Regions from separate parts of the Chlorobaculum parvum NCIB 8327 genome, predicted to be linked through region 2. Evidence: riboswitches for the same ligand, from Rfam matches in the RefSeq annotation. Region 2 holds a riboswitch; each other region holds the start of a gene.

Evidence for each region. Region 2 has a riboswitch for cobalamin ahead of CPAR_RS06010 (TonB-dependent receptor plug domain-containing protein). Riboswitches for the same ligand answer to the same signal wherever they lie in the genome.
Region 1: it holds a riboswitch for cobalamin, as region 2 does, so the genes downstream of both, CPAR_RS03060 (vitamin B12-dependent ribonucleotide reductase) here and CPAR_RS06010 (TonB-dependent receptor plug domain-containing protein) in region 2, are expected to answer to the same signal.
Region 3: it holds a riboswitch for cobalamin, as region 2 does, so the genes downstream of both, CPAR_RS11065 (hypothetical protein) here and CPAR_RS06010 (TonB-dependent receptor plug domain-containing protein) in region 2, are expected to answer to the same signal.

Annotation. Positions count from the first base shown of each region.
Region 1 is NC_011027.1:639,029-646,257, reverse strand. Features, by position in the region: gene CPAR_RS03070 (hypothetical protein) at 1-69, opposite strand, end outside; gene CPAR_RS03065 (ECs_2282 family putative zinc-binding protein) at 69-350, opposite strand; gene CPAR_RS03060 (vitamin B12-dependent ribonucleotide reductase) at 587-4,045, opposite strand; cobalamin riboswitch at 4,281-4,549, opposite strand; gene CPAR_RS03050 (NAD-dependent epimerase/dehydratase family protein) at 4,730-5,737, opposite strand; gene CPAR_RS03045 (phospholipase C/P1 nuclease family protein) at 5,774-6,514, opposite strand; gene nadA (quinolinate synthase NadA) at 6,649-7,229, opposite strand, start outside.
Region 2 is NC_011027.1:1,297,499-1,304,727, forward strand. Features, by position in the region: gene CPAR_RS06005 (ABC transporter substrate-binding protein) at 1-68, opposite strand, end outside; gene CPAR_RS06010 (TonB-dependent receptor plug domain-containing protein) at 87-1,964, opposite strand; cobalamin riboswitch at 2,181-2,414, opposite strand; gene CPAR_RS06015 (Na/Pi cotransporter family protein) at 2,466-4,139, opposite strand; gene CPAR_RS06020 (SRPBCC family protein) at 4,158-4,637, opposite strand; gene CPAR_RS06025 (hypothetical protein) at 5,062-5,616, shown strand; gene CPAR_RS11005 (hypothetical protein) at 5,619-5,810, shown strand; gene CPAR_RS06030 (NUDIX hydrolase) at 6,120-6,530, shown strand; gene CPAR_RS06035 (cobalamin-binding protein) at 6,508-7,229, shown strand, end outside.
Region 3 is NC_011027.1:1,620,758-1,627,986, forward strand. Features, by position in the region: gene CPAR_RS07515 (ATP-binding cassette domain-containing protein) at 1-600, opposite strand, end outside; gene cbiQ (cobalt ECF transporter T component CbiQ) at 600-1,385, opposite strand; gene CPAR_RS07525 (energy-coupling factor ABC transporter substrate-binding protein) at 1,382-1,684, opposite strand; gene CPAR_RS07530 (energy-coupling factor ABC transporter permease) at 1,681-2,436, opposite strand; gene CPAR_RS07535 (transporter) at 2,448-3,239, opposite strand; gene CPAR_RS11065 (hypothetical protein) at 3,259-3,618, opposite strand; cobalamin riboswitch at 3,641-3,854, opposite strand; gene CPAR_RS10815 (hypothetical protein) at 3,959-4,135, opposite strand; gene CPAR_RS07540 (thiol-disulfide oxidoreductase DCC family protein) at 4,230-4,667, shown strand; gene CPAR_RS07545 (class I SAM-dependent methyltransferase) at 4,763-5,641, shown strand; gene CPAR_RS07550 (hypothetical protein) at 5,686-5,910, opposite strand; tRNA gene CPAR_RS07555 (tRNA-Val) at 6,122-6,195, opposite strand; gene clpX (ATP-dependent Clp protease ATP-binding subunit ClpX) at 6,270-7,229, opposite strand, start outside.

The DNA of each region.
Region 1 (7,229 bases), 660 kb from region 2:
AGTAGCATAACCAGACAAAAGCAATGCTAATCCAGCAATTACATCGCCAACATCTGCAGAGAACGCCATTATTTAATCCTTATATATTTACTACCACTAAATGCTTTTTTTAAAGACCTACTGAATTCATCAACAATATCCTCAGTAAGTTCTTTCTTTATCTCAGACAAATGCTCATCAATATTCTCGCCATTTTCCCTGATTAGTTCATCCTTTGTAAATATTCTATTACATGAAGCACACATCATCATCTCAATACTTTCCTCCACACCTTCTCGATAAGAAAAATCCGTACAGCCACACGTAGGACATAGCAAGCTGACCTCTCTATTATATTTATCCATGTTCATTTTCATAATATTTATAAGTTAAAACATTTCTCGCATTATACGTTTCACACATATTTCATTAAACATCAGTAGGACTGATGAAATCATGCAATAAACTGATCTCACTCAAACTATTATAACCAATTTAAGCACAACGCAGGGATGCCCTTGTACTCGAAACGTATATCCAACAATCAAATCCCCCCAAAAAAGCGCCGGGCTGGCACCCGGCGCTTTCAGAGTCAATCAATCCAATCTCACGAACAACCAGTCGTCATTCCGCAATCCTCGCACACCTTGCATGTGCCGTTCTGCTTTACTCGTACCGATCCACAATTTTCGCACTGCTCGCCGGTGTAGCCTTGCACTTTGGCCTGGGCGGCCTGGCTTCTCAAAACGCTGTTGTCATCTGCGTGAGCTTTGGCTGTGTGAACAGCAAGTTCCGCCTCTGAGTCTTTGGCTTTGTGCGCCTTGCCGTTTCCATTACCATTGCCATTCGTCGTCACCTCCGGCACCTCATCGACCGCCTTCACGTGCACAAAATCCTTGCGTCCGAGGTAGTCGTAGCCGATGGAGCGGAAAACGTAGTCGAGAATCGAGGTCGAGTTCTTGATGGCGTTGTGTCCCTGCACCGCGCCCGCAGGCTCGAAGCGGGTAAAGGTGAAGCTGTCCACCAGCTCTTCGAGCGGCATTCCGTACTGGAGCGCCTTGGAGGCGAGCACGGCGAAGCAGTTGAGCAAGCCCTTGAACGACGCGCCCTCCTTGTACATGTCGATGAACACCTCGCCCAGCGAGCCATCTTCGTACTCGCCGGTTCTGAGGAACACCTTGTGGCCACCGACGTACGCCTCGCGGATGTACCCCTTGCGGCGCTTCGGCAGCATCCGGCGCTCGGAGCGGTGATAAACCCGCTCGACGATGCGCTCCTGCACCTCCTTCGGGCCTTTGGTCTCGTCCAGCTCCTCCTCGGTGCCGAGCATGACCACCTCGTCGAGGTCGGCAATGGAGGAGATGTTGAGCGGCTGCGAAAGCTTGGAGCCGTCGCGGTAGATGGTGATCGCCTTGACCATCGACTGCCATGCGGCTTCGTACACGTCGCCGATTTCAGCGGTGGTAGCGCTGGCGGGCATGTTGACCGTCTTGGAGATCGCGCCGGAGATGAAGGGCTGCACGGCACTCATCATGTGCACGTGCGCCATGTGGTTGATGTAGCGCTCGCCCTTTCGTCCGCAGGTGCTGGCGCAGTCGAACACCGGCAGGTGCTCCGCTTTCAGGTGCGGCGCGCCCTCGATCATCATGGTGCCGCAGACGTAATCGTTGGCCGCCTCGATGTCCTCATCGCTCGCGCCGAGTTCGCTCAGCATGTCGAAGCCGGGGTCGTTGAGCTGCTCTTCGGTGAAGCCGAGGGAGTGGCAGAACTCGTCGCCGATAATCCATTTGTTGAAGGCGAAACGGATGTCGAAGACGCTTTCGAGCTGCTTCTCGACCGCCTCGATCTTTTCGTCGGTAAAGCCGCGGCTCTTGAGCCACTGCTGGTTGATGCCGGGGCAGCCGCGCAGGGTGCCGTGGCCTTTGCAGTACTTCTCGATCTCCTCGATCTGCGTATCCGAGTAGCCGAGGCGGGCAAGCGCCTTGTGCACCGACTGGTTGACGATCTTGAAGTAGCCGCCGCCCGCAAGCTTCTTGAACTTGACGATGGCGAACTCCGGCTCGATGCCCGTGGTATCGCAATCCATGACGAGGCCAATGGTGCCGGTCGGTGCGATGACGCTTACCTGCGCGTTGCGGAAACCGTACTTCTTACCACGTTTGAGCGCTTCGTCCCACACCTTTCCAGCCGCCGTAAACAGCTCTTTCGGGCAGTATTCGGAGTCGATGCCGCGCGGTTTGACCACCAGCCCTTCGTACTCCTCCTCAGCACTGTTGTGCGCTGCGCGGCGGTGGTTGCGGATGACGCGCAACATTTCGTTGCTGTTCTCGCGGTAGCGGGCGAACGCGCCGTGGTCCTTCGCCAAATCGGCGGAGGTGACGTAAGCCTGGCCGGTCATGAGCGCTGCGATGCCGCCAGCGATGGCCAGCGCGCGTGGCGAGTCGTACGGAATGCCGAGCACCATCAGGATGCGGCCGAGGTTCGCGAAGCCGAGGCCGAGCGTGCGGAACTCGTAGCTCAGGCGGGCGATGTCTTCGGACGGGAAGTGGGCCATCAGCACTGAAATTTCAAGCACCACCGTCCAGAGCGCTGAAGCGTGCTGGAGCTCGGTGATCTTGATCTTGCCCGACTCCTCGTCGAGGAAGTGCGCAAGGTTGAGGCTGGCGAGGTTGCAGGCGGTGTCGTCGAGGAACATGTACTCCGAGCAGGGGTTGCTCGCGTTGATGCGGCCGCTCACCGGGCAGGTGTGCCACTCGTTGATGGTCGAGTCGAACTGCAAGCCGGGGTCGGCGCACTTCCAGGCGCTCATCACGATCTTTTCCCACAGGTCTTTGGCGCGCACGGCACGGGCATCCTTGCCGGTGGTGCGCTCGCGAAGCACCCACATTTCGTCGTTCTGCACTGCCTTCATGAACTCGTTGGTCACGCGGACGCTGTTGTTGGAGTTCTGGCCGCCGACGGTCTGGTAGGCCTCGGACTCGTAATGCGTGTCGTACTCTTCGAAATCGAGGGTCGTGTAACCCTGCTCGACCAGCGCCAGCACGCGCAGAATGTAGCTCATCGGCACGCCACGATGCAGGGCGTTCTTGATGAGCGTGTTGAGCATCTCGTTCTCCTGACGGTCGGTGCCGCCCTTGAGCGCCTCGTCCACGATCGCTTTCAGGAAGCGCGAACAGATTTTGGAACCGGCCACCATCGAGGCCACCTTGTCCTCCTCCTTGGCCTTCCACTCGATGAACTTTTCAACATCCGGATGATCGATGTCGATGATAACCATCTTGGCCGCCCGCCGCGTGGTGCCGCCCGATTTGATAGCGCCTGCCGCCGAATCGAAAATTTTCAGGAAGCTCATCAAACCCGACGAACTGCCGCCGCCGCTGAGCTTTTCGCCCGAGCCGCGAAGGTTGGAGTAGTTGGTGCCCGAGCCACTGCCGAACTTGAAGACGCGAGCCTCGCGCACGGCCAGGTCGAAAATGCCACCCTCGTTGACCAGATCGTCCTTGACCGACTGGATGAAACAGGCGTGCGCCTGCGGGCGGCTGTAGGCATCTTCCGACTCGCGGGTTTCGCCCGTCTCCGGATCGACGTAGAAGTGCCCCTGCGCCGGGCCGTTGATGCCGTAAGCGAACTGGAGGCCGGTGTTGAACCACTGCGGCGAGTTCGGCGCAGCCATCTGCGCCAGCAGCATGTAGACTACCTCGTCGTAAAATGCCTGTGCATCCTCGTCGGAGTCAAAATAGTTGTGCTTCTTGCCCCAATCCTGCCAGCAGCCGACCAGACGATGCGCCACCTGCTTGATGGAGTTCTCACTGCCGGTCACCGGACGGCCATCCTCGCCGATCATGAGGTTTCCCTCGCCATCACGCTGAGGAACGCCGGTTTTCCGGAAATACTTCTGCGCAAGAATGTCGGCGGCAACCTGCGACCACGAAACCGGCACTTCGACATCGTTCATCTCGAAGACCTTCGAACCGTCCGGGTTGCGAAGCACCGAAGTTCTCAGGGTGTAGTCGAAACGATCATAGACATTTTCACCTGGGGAGGTGAACAGGCGGGCGATTTTCATGAAAGGTCTCCAGAATCGATAATGGGTTGATGTTAGGTAAATCCTTCAGATTCCGTGATTTACCCTTATCCGGCACAGGCTCGGGGCGTAGAAGTGCCAGACAACAAGCAGATAGTTTGCAATATAATCACCTTGCCGAACAGAGGAAACAGACCAGGCAATCGAGTGCAAAAAGATCACGGAAAAAAAGGACACGATCATTGACAGGTTCGCCAGGCTCTCTTCCCGAAGCCGATCGGCGCCTTTCATCCCGGCAGGTTTCCTGACTCCGACGGCCGCGTCGCTCGCACAACGCTTGTCAGTGCATCATCCTTCCCAAGCTCTCCCCGTGGCAATCAGAGGTCGGCGCAGTGGACAAGCACAAACCGCAAGAGTCGACCGGGCAGAGCGCCCATATCGCCTTACGGCATACCATCTTACAGTTGCGGGTACAGTGTGCGATTCTCACGCACTTCCCTTTTACCCGGATGAAAAACATCCGGCACCGGAACGTCAAAAGAACTCTTCAATGGTAACGATTTTTTGGAATGCTGGCAACGCCTGGACACGATTTTCCGGCTCCTGGACGCACAGGTTAACGGGGGTAAACCCGTGCAATGCCCAGAGCAAAACGGTTTGCGGGCGACGGGGAAATGGAATTTTTTTTCGGATGAAACAAAGCCGCTTACCGGCACTCCGGATGCTCTATTTCATCTTCCACAGTGACGGATCGACCGTCACCAGCCAGTCGAGCGTGCGGCGAATGCCCTCGTCCTGTGGCACGAGACTTTGCCAGCCAAGCATTTTGCGGGATTTCGACACATCGGCCAGCGCGCGCGAGGCGAGCACATCGACTGCCTGCCGGGTCAGCAGCGGGCGCGTTTCGCTTCCGAATATCCGGTAGGCCGTTTCCATCATCCAGGCAAGATTCCGCACCAGGCCGAACGGCAGATACAACGACGGCGACGGCGAGCCAATCGCCTTGGCGACACGCTGGCACACCTCCTCGAAGGTAATCGGTTCGCCGTCGCAGGCCATGAACGCCTCCCCATCGGCCTCGGGACGAGTGGCGGCAAGCAGGATCAGCTCGACAAGGTTATCGATATAAACCAGACTGATCGGCGAATTCCGAGACCAGTAGAACATCTGCCGTTTGCGTATGCTGTCGGCCAGCAAAGGGAAAAGGGTGCGATCTCCGGGCCCGTAAACCCAGACAGGGTAGAGAATGCTCGCTGAAAGTCCACGCTTCATCGCCGCCCAAACCTCGTTGCTTCCACCGATTTTTGTATCGGGATAGGATTGCCTTCGCGGCATGCAGGGCGTCTCTTCATCGATACGGCCGAGCAGGTGGTGGTCGAAGCACTCGAACGAGCTGATGTGCACCAGCCGCCCAACCCCGTGCCGTAGCGACGACTCGCACACGTTGCGCGTGCCGCCGACGTTGATGTCGATGAAATCCTGCATCGGCCCCCAGTCGGAAGTCAGCGCCGCTGCGTGCAGCACAAGATCACAACCTTGCACGGCAGTATCGACCGCGTCGGCATCGCGCACATCGCCCGTCACCACCTCGACGCCGGAAGTGCGCAACGGCTCGATGCAGGAGTTTCCCTTCCGCACCAGCGCCTTGACGCGATACCCGTCCTTCAGGCAACGCTTTACCAGATGCGAACCGATAAACCCCGACGCGCCTGTGATAAGGACTGTTTTGCTCATAAAGCTATAATCCTGCTTGAAACATTTCCGCTCACGCTATTCCCCTGCGACAGCCATCTCCTGCTCCGCATTGACCCGCTCGGTCCAGGCCAGCACGGCGTGCAACAACGCGGCGCTTTTGATTACCTGACTGTAGGCCTCCTCTTCGGTCATATCCCGCTTCTGACGTCTCATCCTGTTGCCGAGTTTCCGGGACGATTCGGCGACAACAGCGATTTCACGCGCCAGATCCTCTTCGCTGTTGATAACCGGCGGCTTCATTTTGCGCTGGATGTAACCGATGTTATTACGCACACTGCGTTCAATGATACCGTCGTTGATCGTGTGGTGCGCTTTGTTGAACGCGTCGTAGGGAACATTGTGCAGCGGCATGGAGAGGTCAGCGATGTAGTGGGCGGAGTAGGCCAGCGGATAGCGGGCGTATTTGCCGGTTCGGGCCAGCGCGAAGTACTCTCTGACCGAACCGATGATTGCACCATAGAGATGCCCCTCTTTGTCATCCGGTTGGTTGTAACGAGCAGCCTGCGCCATGACCATCTCCGCCGTAACTTTTTTATTGGCCTTGTTGCTAAAGTAGTGGTTCGGAACCTCAATCGCCCGGAACGGCTCTTTCGATTTGGCCACGTCAGCTGCAACGGCATTGTACCAGATATCGAGCCCGGCGGCTTCGGCTATGGTCAGGTGGGTTTTGTCATGCCAGGCAAGGGCTTCGGAATGGAAGGGCTGGCAACAAAGCAATACCGTGACGGCTGCGATGCGAATGGCGAGCGAACGCATGATGACTCCTTCTGAAATGTTGTGCAATGAAAGAAGGTACACAGAGGAATGTGGAGTCGGCAACGATGGAGGAGGGATTCGCGGAAATATTGCCGGGCCGCGCATCTGAGGACCAGCGGCGGCCCGGCGGAAGGTCAGGCGGACATTTCGAGCATCTTCTTGATCGGCTTGAGCGCCGCTTCGCGAAGATTCTCGTCGACCGTGATTTCAGGTGAGCGGTTGACCATGCAGAGGTAGAGCTTTTCGAGCGTGTTCTGCTTCATCTGCGTGCAGACGCTGCGCGGATTGGCCGGATCTTTTGGCGCCGGAATGAAGGTCTTGCCAGGCGAGCGCTTCTCCATTTCGTAGAGGATGCCCGGCTCGGTAGCTACGATAAAGCTCTGCGATGGGCTCTTGACCGTGTAGTCGAGTAACGCGGCCGTCGAGCCGACGAAAGAGGCATGGCGAAGCACCTCGTCGCGGCACTCGGGATGGGCGATCAGCTCGGCGTCCGGATATTTGGCCATCGCCTGGATCATGTAGACCTCGGAGTAGGCGTCGTGCACGTAGCAGTAGCCCTGCCAGAGAATCATGTCGCGATCGAGCTTTTTGCTGAGCCAGGTGCCGAGGTTGCGGTCGGGGCCAAAGATGATCTTCTGCTCCGGCGGAATCTGCTCGACGATGTGCGCGGCGTTCGAGGAGGTGCAGGTGATGTCCGAGAGCGCTTTGATCGCCG
Region 2 (7,229 bases):
ATCCGCTCCCCCGCCCCGGCTGCCCCCGCAACAAGCAGGAGCAGCATCGTAAGTATCAATTGTTTCATGATTGATGACGACCGGATTTACAGCGTCACCTTCACACCAGCGTAAGCCGACCTGCCGGGCGTTGCGTAGCGCCAGGCTTCCTCGTAGTACTCGTCGAAGAGGTTGTCGATACGGCCGTACAGTTCGACGTTGTCGGTCATTTTGTATGAGGCGGAAACGTTGACAAGGAAATAGCTTTCGAGCTTGTTGGTCACGACGCAATCATCATCCTTGGCGCCAGAGTCCAGACGTGATCCGACCCACTGGAGATTCGTGTTCAGGGTCGCCTTTTTCGAGGCCTTCCATGTTGCCGCAAGCCCGCCTTTGTGACGAGGGCGACGGTTAAGGCTTTCTCCCTCGGGATCTTTCGTGTAGGTATAGGTGTAGTTCACGGATAAGAACAGCACATTTGACGGACGCCACTCGGCAAAGCTCTCCAGACCGTACGTTTTGGTCTTGCCTTCGACCTGGGCGTATTTCCAGGTGGACATGTCAAAGGCAATGCGGTCGTCATAATCTGTTCTGAACCAGGTACTGCCAATCGTGAGGTTATCGGCAAGCTTCCGCTCGAACCCGGCATCCCACCCTTCGCTGGTTTCGGCGCTGAGTGTTTCATTGCCGTAGGGCGAGTAAAGCTCGTAGAGTGAAGGCGCCCTGAAACCGGTGGCGTAGCTGCATTTTAGAGTGGTGCTCCCAAAGGTATAGGAAGGCGCGACACGCCAGGTCGTTTTGCTGCCGAACTTCTGATTGTCCTCGTAGCGAATGCCCTGCACCAGGCGCAAACCGCCGATACGCCACTGATCCTCGACGAAAATGCCGGTCGTGCCCATGCTCTTGTCGAGGCTGGAAGCGTACATACCGAAGCTCTCGTTCTGCATGCTCTCTTCACGGGAATTGATTCCCACGCTGACCGTATTGTTGTCGGCAAGAGCGTAGTCGCCCTGCCAGCCGATCTCGTAGAGATAACCGTCGTAGGTGCTGCTCAGCCCGTCAATAGTGAAATATCTCCTGTTCTGGTCGCTGACATTGTAGTAAAGGGTGCTCAAGAGCGGCTGATAATTCATTTTCAGCGCAACCCGGCCACTGAACAACGCGGATTCCTGCTTGTTTCCGATGACATCCGTGCCGGGACCATCGTACTCATACTCCGCATCGGTATACCTGAGGGAGGTCTCAAGCGTCACATGCTTGTTGAGTTTCAGGCCAAAATTGCCGGACAGCGTAGAGTTCTCATATCCATCCTTCTCGAAGCTGTTGTCATCGGGATTGATGCATTTGTTACGCTCATCGGTTGTTGAAAAACCGTCCGTTTTCGTCCGCGAAGCGCTGATCGAGTAATCGATCAGATCAGTGCTGCCGTTTGCGCCAACGTACGCTTTCCAGGTCGAGTAGGAACCGCCCTCAGCACCGGCATACACCGACGGCTTTGCGCTACCTTTTTTCGTGATGATGTTGATGACACCGGCCGAAGCGCCTGAACCATACAGCATGCTTGCCGGGCCTCGAACGATCTCAATGCGCTCGATATTGTCGGTGGTGATTTTCGAGATATCTGCGGCCATCGTGCCGTCCGAAGGGTCGTTGATCGGCACCCCGTCGATCAGCACAAGCGTGTACTTGGCATCGGCGCCCCGGAGAAAAATGCTGGTGGTCGAACCGGGACCGCCATTGGATGCGATATCGATTCCCGGCTGGCCCTTGATGACCTCTTCGACGCTGGTCTGACCCGACTCTTCGATCTCTTTGGAGGTGATCACCGTCACCGAACTGCCGCCGGCATCGGCAACAGAATTGAGCGTTTTGGTAGCCGAGACGACGACCTCCTGACCGACATAGTTGTTTGAAGCCACTTCAGCCCGAAGACCGGAGTTGCAGAGCATGGCCGCCATCAGAATGGCGAGCGAACGTTTGTTCATGGTGTTGTCCTGTGTTGAATTAACTGAATCATCAACAGACAGGGATAGAGGAAAAGGACTGAACCGGCGCCGAAACACAGCATGGATCGAACGGACTGACGAAAGCCGCGCTCAGCGGAAAGTACCGCAAGAGCAGCATGGATTCTGAAAACGATGCTGTTGGTTTTCGGATAAACCGGAAGTGCTTTGCCTGACTATAACCCGTAGTCTTGTTACTGAGCAAAGAGCTAACTGGCAGGTCTCCTGACTTTGGCGGCTCAAGCAGTACGGCCTTCCCACCCGCTCCCTGGAGGAGCCTGGCAGTGACGCGCACCGACTGCAGCATCCGGACATGTGGCCATGTTCGTCAGCGGCAGCTTGCCGTTGTACAGTTGCGGGTACAGTGTACGAATCTCACGTACTTCCCTATTCTCCGGCTTTAAAACCGGCACCAGCTATCATGTAAAAGAACGTTATCTTTGCGGAGGCAATTTACAATTTTCCGCCTCATTTGCAAGCAGTTCAGGACGCATTGCCGTCAGCCATCCGGATGATGGTGCGGGCCATCGACATCGTCTGGTGATGCAACACATCCAGCGCACGAAGCAACTCCATGTGCAGGTCGTGCGTTTTTCCCGACTCGGGGCGACTCTTGATGCGCTTCATGTGCGTAAAGCCGAGTTCGAGGAACATGCGCTGGAACGCTTTGCCCTCTTTGAGCACCGCCGCGGCTCGCTGGAAGCTCATCTCCGCAATCGCCAAATTCATGGCCGCAATCTCGCGGCACACCTGCTCGTGCAGCCGCTCGATCTCCGCCTTGCCCTCCTCGGTCAGCTGGCTGCCATTGCCTCCCGACGGAAACTCTTCAAGCAGGGTCTCGACCACATCCCCAGCCGATTCGAGATCTTTGGCCAGCGCCATCAAAGCCGCCGCCTGCCGAAGAAGCGGTTCATCGACTGCCTCCTGCATGATGTGGATCAGGTAGGCGGTCACCTTCTTCTCCAGAAAATCGAGTTTCTCCTCGCGCATCAAAAGGCCTTCAGAAACCGGAAGATGCTTGTAGATGATGTCCCGACCATTCCCGGTGCCGAGGAACGGTTCGGGCAGCGCTCGCGACATGCGCCCGAGAATCTTGTTCATGCGCGCAATCTCCTGACGGGCCAGCCCGACAGCCACCTCCGGCGTGGCGAGCGCGGAGTCTTTCAGATGCCACACGGCCGGAATGCGCCCGATCTCCTCCGGGTCGTCTGGCAAAATTTTGGTGAGAAAACGCCCGTACAGCGGCAGAAATGGCAGAAACACGATCGCCATGAAGACGTTGGAAACGGTATGGGCATTAGCGATCTGACGTGGCAGCCCTCCGGCAGCATCGGACGGCGAAATCGAGCGGATCAGGTCGAGATAGGGCGACAGGAAAATGACGAAAACAACGACGTAAGCCAGGTTGAAAATGAGCTGCGCAAGGAACACCCGCCGTGCTGCGCGCATGCTTCCGGCGCTGCCGATAGCCGCCGTGATGCAGGTGCCGACATTGGCCCCGAACATCAGCGGCACGGCGATTTCAAGGGTGATCGTCCCCTGCTGGGCCATGGTGATGACGATCGCGATGAACGCCCCGCTGCTCTGGATAATAGCGGTCATGATCGCTCCGGCCAGCACGCAGAGGATGGGATTTTCGAGCGTGGTCAGAATCGAGAGGAACTCTTCGCTGGTGCGAAGCGGCGCGACCGCCATGCCCATCAGCTTGAGGCCGAAGAAGAGCAAACCGAGCCCGGCAAGCACCTCACCGAACAGGGCAACGCCACGTTTCCGCCTGACAAGCGAGAGGAAAAAACCGACAGCGAACATCGGCAATCCGAGTTCACCCGGCGAAAAAGCGATGAGCTGCGCCATCGTCGTGGTGCCGATCTCCGCGCCAAGCACCACGCCGAGCGACTGCGTAAAGGTGAGAATCTGCGACTGCACAAGCCCGATCAGCGTCAGCATTACCATGCTGCTCGACTGCACGGCAATCGTCGCCACCGCGCCCGAAAGCAGCGCAGAAAGCGAGTTCCCGGTAATCGAGGAGAGCCACCCCGCAATCTTGCCACTCGACGCTTTCCGAAGCCCCGCATTGAGCGACTTCATGCCCAATAGGAAAACCGCCAGTCCTCCCGCGAACAGGAGAAAATTGGAGAGTACGGATTGTGACTCCATCACTTCGGTTGTCTGATGTTACTCCTTTTCAGGAGGCATGGCCCCCAAAATCTCCGCCACCTTGCGCCGCCGGAACTCGAACACCTCGTCGAGCCGCCGCCCCACAATCAGCGCCTCGACCACCTCGCCGAAAAGATCGAGCGGCAGCGCATACTCCACGATGTCGGTCATCTCCGTCCCGCCCTCGATTTGGCGAAAAAGGTGGCGGTGATACCAGTGCTCGTACGGCCCCGCAAGCTGCCGATCCGCAAAGAAATCGGGCTTCGAGACTGTCATAATCTCTGTCGTCCACCGCACGGGAATCATCATGAAGGGATAGAGCACGAAGTTCAGCTTCATGCCTTCATAGATTGCCATTCCCGCATTGCCGCCCTCGGCCTTCAGCATCATTTCGGGCGGAGTGATTCGGGCAAGATTACCCGGTTGTGAGAAAAAGTCCCACGCCTCATCTATCGGCACAGGCAACCGCTGTACCCAAGTTTTTGTATGCGTACTCATTCAGTTCGTTACATCTCAGTTTCGTTCAGCGGTATCGACCGGCTCTTTTTTTGTAACGACGTAGGGCGGTAAAAGTATCCCATTAGCGCATTTCCGGTCGATTTTTGGTGTTATCGATGATCGGGTGTTGCCGCAAATGCTTATGCGCGGCAGACGGGAGTTTTGTGCGGTGATGTGCAGAATTTTGCTTATAATTTACGTGTGCGATGATTGTTGAAATTTTCAGTGCAAACATGCGATGCAGGATTGCGTCGATACGATACGCCGACTAAACGAGTAATAAATGTGTTTAGATAGGCTGAGAATTCTAGCGTGCAATACTGCAAAATCAAAATTTTAGGATTTATGAGGCACCCCTATAATTAATCTTTGCATAGACTTTGCATGCTTCTCTACCGATTAAACGCAAAAAAGAAGATGAATCATGGATGTATCAAAAGAAACAATAGAGGTTTTAATACTGCTTCTTCCAGGTTTTTTATTTCTCAAAGTGGTAAATCTAAGGTGTTCACTCACAAAATATGAAGCTCATCACTACATTGTTGATGCATTAATTGCTTCACTTGTCATTTACTCAATGGCAAAAATTCTAAATATTCAAGTTACAAGTACTGGATGGAAGCCTATTTTAAGTATATTCACACTTACGATAATATCTGCACTTACGTGGTCTGAAGTTATCAATAGAGATTGGATCTCAAAAATTCTCCATTCTAGTGATTACCGACTTTCAACTCATTCAAGTATATTTCCGGTAAAAGCAATAGATAAGTTTATAGGTAAATGGCATTTGGTAAAGTTTTCTAATGGAACGGAAATTGTTGGAGTTTTGCGAGAGTTCAATCACAAAACTCATGAGGCATTGATAGAGGATGCGAGAATGGTTATGAAGGGTGGGAAACTTACTCCAGATAAGGCGTGGTACTATTCACCATCTGGCGAGCAAATCATATATATTCGAACAATTGAGGAGGATTAATAATGAGCTACGACAAGAAAAAAAATCTCGAATCAGAGGGAAAAAATAGAGAAGAGCATTTTAAAGATGCTATTTTTGAACATGATATTACAAGCAATACAAGTAAAAAACCGGATAAAATTCCGACATTTACGACAGGGGACGGTGACGCCTCTGGTGGTGAAAATTCAAACAAAACAGATTCAGAAGAATAAGCCCTTCCACTAAATACAGTCCTGAATAGGCTTGGGTTTGCTGAAAAGTGAGACGGGGTAAATATACTCATGGTTTCTGATCAGCGTACAACCACTAAGACGTTTTTTTTCGCCGCTAAAAAACATGTTATCGAAGCCGTTTCTGCCGTGCGTGCCAAGCACGATAAAGTTGATTTACACCAACACCCCGTCCTCTCCCCTCTCCCCACGAAAACCACTTGCCCTGAAAACACCTCTGCACTATCTTGCAGGTGATTTTTCGTGAATCCACCAGTTCGTGAATCCACCAGATCATCAACTCCCCTGCTCATGCCGAAAGCTACCGTCGGAGCCATCATTCACCCATCGGAAAGCGAGCGCTCGACTATCCTGCTCACCAGGCGTAACGTCAATCCGTTCAAGGATCATTGGTGCCTACCCGGCGGGCATATCGACGATTACGAACCTGTCGAACAGGCCGTAGTTCGGGAAGTGAAGGAGGAGACGAACCTCGACTTTGCGCCAGAAACGTTCGTCGGCTGGTTCGAGGAGATTTTTCCGGAGTACAACTTCCACGCCGTGGCGCTCGTTTTTGCCGGAACCGGATCGGGCGCGTTGCAAGAGCAGCCCGAAGAAGTATCCGAAATGGCGTGGTTCCCACTCGACGAAGCGCTCTCGATGCAACTTGCTTTCACCCATAACCTTGTCCTGCAACAGTATGCCCGCTTGCTCACGCCGTAATCTAACTCCCCTTTTCATTCTCCTCGCGCTCTGTCTGCAAACGCTGGCGGGGTGCTCGAAACCGCAGAGCTCCGACAATGCAGAGAAAGCGGTGGCGGAAGTTCCGCAACGCATCGTCAGCCTCGCGCCGAGCCTCACCGAGATGCTCTACGCCATCGGCGCGGGGCCACAGCTCGTAGGCAGAACCAGCGCCTGCGACTGGCCCGCCGAAGCCGAAAAGGTGGCGGTGGTCGGTTCGTTCGGACGCCCGTCACTGGAGGTGCTCGCATCGATGAATCCCGACCTCGTGCTCGACGTCGATCTTGACGATGACCAGACGGCGAAAAAAATGGCCGAGATGCACATCCGTCGCGAGCACATCCGCTGCCAGGATCCCGAGGAGCTGCCCACCGCACTCCGCAAGCTCGGCGCGCTCACCGGCCACGTCCGGCAGGCAGACAGCCTCGCGACGGTGATCGAGCAAGGACTGGCGAAGTATCGCAAGGAGGCCGATGCGAAGCAGCACAAAACCCGCATCTACCTTGAAATCTGGAACGATCCGCTCTGGACAGGCGGTCGCGACAGCTTCGTGTCGCGGCTGATCGGTTACGCGGGCGGCCAGAACATCGGTGACGAGGTCGAGAAGGAGTACTTCCAGGTCTCACCGGAATGGGTCATCAAGCAGAATCCGGACGTGATCGCCTGCATGTACATGGCCAA
Region 3 (7,229 bases), 320 kb from region 2:
CGTAGCGACGACCACCGTCATGCCTGAGGTGCTTTGCAGATCACGAATGAACCGCATGATTGCGTCCGCGCCCTGCGGATCGAGTCCGGCGGTCGGCTCGTCGAGCAAGAGTACTGACGGCTCCATCGCCAGCACCCCGGCCAGCGCCACCCGCTTTTTCTGCCCGAAGCTGAGGTGGTGCACCGGCTTGCGCGCCAGCTCCGCGACGCCGACCAGCTCCATCGCCGCGTCGATCCGCCGCCGCGCCTCCGGCTCCGGCAGGCCGAGATTGCAGAGTCCGAAGGAGATGTCCTCGTAAACGCTCGACGCGAACAGTTGCGCGTCGGGGTTCTGGAAGACGATGCCGACCTCCTGCCGCAGCGCTTTCAGCCCCTTCGCCGAGTAGTCGAGCGGCTCATCGCCGAAGAGCACCCGGCCCAAACTCGGCTTCAGAATGCCGTTGAAGCCGAGCAAAAGCGACGACTTACCCGCACCGTTGCCGCCGAGCAACGCTGTAACCTCACCCGTCCGAATCGAAAGATCGACGCCATCGAGCGCCACCGTGCCGTCCGGCCAGACACACCGGAGCGCCTCGGTTCGGAGAATATCCGGTGACGCCATCAGAAAAACCTCCCGAAATGCGTGGCGACGGCGAGGCCAAGCAGCACCAGCTCAAGTAACACGAGACCGGCGAACGATGGCTGCCGCTCTCCGCTCGACGGAGCCAGTACGCGGATCGAGCCGTCATAGCCCCGGCACTCCATCGCCACATACACCTCCTCGGCGCGACGGGCCGAAAAGAAGAACAGGTTCGAGGCGAGCAACGCAAGGGAGCGGAACGAAACCGCCGTGCCCGCGTAGCCGAGCCGCGAGCGCTGCGCGGTCGCCATCTCCGAGGCGGTCTCGAAGAGCAGAAACACAAAACGATAGATGAGCAACGTCATCTCGATGAAAAGCCCCGGAACGCCCAGCGCCGACATCGAGCGTCCGAGGTCGGCCACCGGCGTCGTGAAGGCGATGAAGTAGAGGCACGAAACCGACGCCATCGCTTTGAACGCCAGATGAATCGCCATCGCAAGGCCGGCTGAGGTCACGCCGATGAAAGCACTGCCAACCGGAATCGAGAAAAGAAATGACTCTTGATGCACGGAAATATCGAACGCGACAGCTGCCGTTCCGGTCATGAGAAAGGCTGCCGGAAGCAGCAGCCAGCGGAGATAGTCACCAGGCCGGACACCTCCCTTCATGACGACCGAGGCGCTCATCAGGCCAAACACCAGCAGCGAAAACGGCACGGAGTCCACCCAAAGCACCATTGCGATGGGTGGAAGCGCATAGAGCAGCTTGTAGCCCGGCGCGACATCGCGCAGCCGGGAGCTTGCGGCATAGTGGTCGAGCGTTCTCAAACCTGTGCCTCTCCGGACGGTTCGCGCGAAGCCCGGAGAAACCCGAGGCCATAGCCCAGCACACCAGCCCCCAGCGCCGCCTGCAACGCAAACAGCAGGCTCTCGACCTCCCCACCCGGCGGCTCCCAGAACGGCGCAAACCACGGCTCGTAGCTGGGTTGCAACTCCGTAATCGCCTCCTCGGCCTGGCCGTCAGCGCCGCCGAACTCGGCATGTTTGAGGGTCATCAGCGGCACGACAGCGAGCGCTATCACCAGTGCCGCAAGCAGCAGATTTTTCAGGATCGACTTTTTCATCATTTCACCTCCCCGGAAAGCGTTGCAGAACTGAACATAGTCTCGCCGGCATACGAGCGGATGGTGTTATAGACCATCACCGTCAGAATGCCCTCGCTCACGGCAAGCGGCACCTGCGTCACGGCGAAAATGCCGAGGAACTTGAACATGGCTGCGGCAAACCCGCCGGTCGTCGACGGAAAAGCGGCGGCAAGCTGGAGCGAGGTGACGACGTAGGTCACCAGATCGCCCAGTGCCGCGCCGAGAAAAACCGCCATCGAGCGCGGAGCCTTCATCCCGTCGGCGAGCTTGTAGATGCCGTACGACACAAACGGCCCGGCGATGCCCATCGAAAAGAGGTTCGCACCAAGCGTCGTCAACCCGCCGTGTGCGAGCAGCAACGCCTGGAAGAGCAGCACGATCGCGCCGAGCACGCTCATTACCGACGGCCCGAACATGATCGCTCCGAGCCCCACGCCAGTCGGGTGCGAACAGCTTCCCGTAACTGACGGAATCTTGAGCGACGAGAGCACGAACGCGAACGCCCCGACCATAGCCAGCAGCAACTTCATGCGCGGATTGTCGGCAACGATTTTGCGCATCGAACGGAAGCCGAGCACAAAAAAAGGCAACGACACTGCCGTCCAGAACAGGCTCCACGAAGGGGGCAAAAACCCCTCCATGATGTGCATCGCCCAAGCCTCGCCACCGCCAAAAAGTATCATGCCCGCAACCATCGAGGGCACAGCGACAAAACGAAATTTCAGATTGTTCATCATCTCCTCCTTTAATTGAATCGTGCGGCCACGCCCAGCAGCACAGCCGTATCAGGTTCGGCATCGTTCAAACCACTCTTGATGCCAAGATCGAAATCGAAATCCTCGGTGACGCTGTAAATCAGCCCTCCAACCAGAAATGCAGGATGTGTGCGTGAACCCTTTTCTTCGGCCGTTTCGAGACCGATATCGGCAACCGCCCTGAGCTTTTCCGAAAGCGCATATTCGCCCGCAAGGGATGCGTTCCAGATGTGCTTGTTGCACGCCGCCGCATCCTCGTCGAGTTCGTAAGCGTTGCGATGGTAGCCAGCGTTGGCGTGCAGCGTCAGCGCCCCGAACTCTTTTGTGGCGATCAGCACCGCACCGCCAGTCACCCGACCAGCGCCGAGCCCCTTGTCGGCGTCACCGGTCGGCAGAGAGATACCGGGCTTCAGGGCAAGGCTGAATCCGTTCTTTTCGTTTTCACAGAACCGCCACTTGAGCTCAAGCGTCATATCGCCGATGCCACTTTCATCAGCAGTAACCAGTTGATTTTCCTTCACCTGATACCACAGGTACGGCAATCCGGCAACGATGTCGATGTCCTCCGACAGACCGTAGGAGACCGCCACCGCTGCTTCGTTTTCCCGCTCTTTGATTCTGATGCCTTCGTCACTCTCACTGTTGGAGGAAAATCCAGTCGTGCACTCGATCTGCCAGCCGCCGGTGCCCTGGGTTCCGGTATCGTCGGTAACAAGAGGATGGGCCGCATACGCCGGGGCAGCGCAGCACAGCAGCGTTACCGCCATAAGATTTTTTTTCATGGTCGCGTGTTTTGTTCTATCAGTTAAAAAGCCAGAAAGGAACGGAATTCAGCGGATGAGCGGCAGCGGCAAAGCCATCATAACCCGCACAACGTTGACAGCGAGAAACTGGAAATGCATTGAAATGTTGAGCGTTCCGTTGAGCCTCATGAATCGACAACAACAGAAAATGCTCGTGAAGGTGGGAATGGCCCATCAAACGAGGGTCGGCAGTAAAAATCACCGGATGCCATGGCAGGCCGAACGACCAGCGAAGCGGATCGTAACAGGCAGCAGGGATGAATCGAGAGAGAAGAGATCGGAACAGCCGGTTGCGCATCGCCGTTAACGATGCACGAAACCAGCCTGTTCCAGAGAATGGAACGAGGGTGTGTTTCATGGTGTATGTTGCTTTATTCCCGAAGCGTTAAAAAAATGAGGCAGGTCTTCTGACTTTCCCGGGTTTCACCAGCCTTCCCATCCCAAAACTGGGACAGTGGCATTGTTGGCGAACCTTTTCACCAGCCTTGCAGCCGGTGCGGGATTACAGCAGCGGGTACTGTTCCGGACTTTCACCGGATTCCCTTTTAAGCCCGTCATCTCGCGATGACAGACACCACATGTTCGGATGAAGTATAAGAAAAAGAAGGGTTTGAGCAAATGGTGCTGGAAGTTTTTTCCTCCGATGAAACGCGCGGCAGCCAGTGCAGCCGATTCGAAGTGCAGTGCTGGGTCGATGATCACAAGCGCTGGGCTGCTCCTTTCTGTTTGGCTGTCTTAAGGATTTCCGGAAGGCGTGCAGCCTGGGCTGAAACCACGCCCGGCTCCTGATCCTGCCGGAGATCATGCCAGCACTTGGCGCTTGCCTTGAAATCGATGTCGAGCACCGCGTATTGGTGGCTAACGTAACGCGGCAACAGTTAGGAAGCAGGACCGGAACTTCCGGATTGTTTCGGGGAGTTCATGTAAGAAAGCCATTCAATCGCATCCTTAATCTTATTTGAAAGCGTAATGGACAAGCCTCGAGCCTCTCTGCCGGAAAACATCGTGATTTTCGACGGTGTCTGCAATCTGTGTGAGTTTTCGGTGAATTTCATCTTTGAGCGTGACGGCGCCGGGCTGTTTTATTTCACACCAGCCCAGTCTCCTCTCGGAGCATCTCTCCTAACACGTTTCGGAATCAACACTTCCCGGCTTGACACCGTAGTGCTTGTCAGCAGTGACCGCGCTTTCACCCGAAGTGCTGCCGCCATTGAAATCGCCTCCCGACTCGACATGCCGTGGAATCTGCTCGCCGCATTCCAGGCTATTCCTAAGCCCTTGCGCGATATGCTCTATGATCTGATAGCGCAGAACCGGTACCAGCTTTTCGGGAAAAAAGAGGAGTGCATGCTGCCGTCCGAAGAGCTGCGCAAGCGTTTTCTTGAACAGATACCAAGGGCTTCCTGATGACCTGTAACCTCTAAGCGCATTGAGAAGTTACTATGCTTATCGACGGACACTCAGCATGATTCCGTCCTCTTCACTGCAAAAAAGTAATCACCATGTCAGACAACGCAACCGATCGATTTTTCAGGTATCTGAACTGGCTTTTCAATCCGTTCCACGGGTTGAAGACCACGGAAGTCTATGATCTGATCGGCACTTCATCTCTGACCGAGCACGCCCTCTATCTGAATCTCGGCTATTGGCGTGAGGCAGATACCATCGATGAAGCCAGTGAAGCGCTTGCGCTGCTGGTGGCGAAAAAAGGTGGCATGGGGCCAGGCGATACCGTCCTGGATTGCGGGTACGGTTTTGGCGATCAGGACATCCTCTGGGCAAGAAAACTGAAGCCCGAAAAAATCATCGGGCTGAACATTACGAAATCCCAGGTTGAACGCGCCCGGCGGAACGTTGCCGATGCGGGACTCGAAAAATCAGTCGATTTAAAAGAAGGCTCGGCAACGGAGATGCCGATTGAAAATGAATCCGTCGATCTGGTTGTTTCCGTGGAAAGCGCTTTCCACTACAGAACCCGAGAGGATTTTTTCAGGGAAGCATTTCGCGTTTTGCGGCCGGGCGGCAGGCTTGTGACAGCGGACATTGTGCCGACAGAAAACTCCGACAACCCCTTCAGGCGAATAGAGCAATGGTTTTCATGGAACCTTGTGGCAGGAAAATTCAATATTCCACAAGACAACTACTACCTGATCCCATCCTACCAGAACAAGCTCTCCAAAGCCGGATTTGTCCATATTGATATCAAATCAATCCGTGATGATGTCTATGAACCTCTTCATGAGTATCTGGCAAAAAACCGGACATTTGTCGGCAAGATGCATCCCCTTGCAAAGATTATGGCACAATTAACCCTGAATCGTTCAGCCGACAGTGTGTACGCCGGTCTGGACTACATCCTGTCTTATGCTGAAAAGCCGTAGCTTGAAGCAAGCGCCCATTGAGGTATCCAAAACTGAATACGGATTCAGATTGCAAGCTCCGGTTTTCGAGAGGTAGTAGAAAATGGTTGCAAAGCGAATCCCTGATCTCGGTCGATGCTTCGAACAGAAAACCCGTTGTATTCGAGCCGCCGAAACACCTCGACCAGACGGTTCTGGTTGTCCTTGTCTGCCGGATCGGCGACCATGTCGAGCAACTCATACTTCCGCTCGCCCCGATCAAAAATTTCGATAAAAAAGAGTGTCACCATTTTCTTGCCTTGGGGGCAGAACCCGATGTTTAAGCGTGAATCTCATTGCAACCTCCTTGTCAAGTGATCAGAGAAGGAAAATCCTCGTCGCATATGCGTCGCAGATTTAATATAAAAAACGCTCAAAAACGACGAAAATCACGTAAAACCGAGTATTTTGGAAGGAATAAAAAAGCCCTGCAAGTCTTTATCTTGCAGGGCTTTGTGGGGGTGGGCGATAGAAGATTCGAACTTCTGACCTCTACCGTGTCAAGGTAGCGCTCTAACCAACTGAGCTAACCGCCCTTATGAGAAGGCCTTAATATAGAACTTTCAGAATTGAATACAAACTGTTTTTCAGATTCTTTTCAAGCCTCTCTTCAAGCAGTCAAACGCTCTTTTCCGTCCTTTTTCTCATACACCGGCCCGCTTATTTTATCGATGGTTTCGGAAGTAATGATGCACTTCTGAACATCTTTGAGGGTGGGCAACTCGAACATGATGTCGATCATGACGTTTTCGAGCACGGAGCGCAAGGCGCGAGCACCTGTACCGCGTTCTATAGCGATTTCAACCACCTTGTCGAGCGCTTCGTCGGTGAATTCAAGTTCAACGCCGTCCATTTCGAAGAGGCGTTTGTACTGCTTGACAAGCGCATTCTTCGGCTCGACAAGAATATTACGCAGAGCTGATGCGTCGAGCGGATCAAGTGCGGACATCACCGGCAGGCGACCGATAAATTCGGGAATGAGGCCGTATTCGTGCAGGTCGTCCTGGGTAACGAGTTTGAGAATCTCGGGATCGTAGCCGGTCTGCTTGTCCTTGACTTTGGAGCCGAAGCCCATCGAGGATTTGGAGACGCGGCGAGCAATGATCTTGTCGAGCCCCTCGAACGCTCCTCCGCAGATGAAGAGGATGTTCTTGGTGTTGATGTTGATCAACTGCTGCTCGGGGTGTTTGCGACCGCCTTTCGGGGGCACACCAACCACCGAGCCTTCGAGAATTTTGAGCAGCGCCTGCTGAACACCTTCGCCTGAAACGTCACGGGTGATGGAGACGTTGGCCGATTTGCGGGCAATCTTGTCGATTTCATCAACGTAGATAATGCCGCGTTCGGCGCGTTCGAGGTTGAAGTCGGAGGCGTGCAGAAGACGGGCGAGAATGGTCTCGACGTCGTCGCCTACGTAGCCTGCTTCAGTAAGCGAAGTTGCATCGGCGATGGTGAACGGGACTTCCAGCAGGTTGGCCAGCGTCTGGGCGAGCAGGGTCTTACCGGTACCGGTAGGGCCAATCAGCAGAATGTTGCTCTTTTCGATTTCAACCTCGTCTTCTGCTGTCCA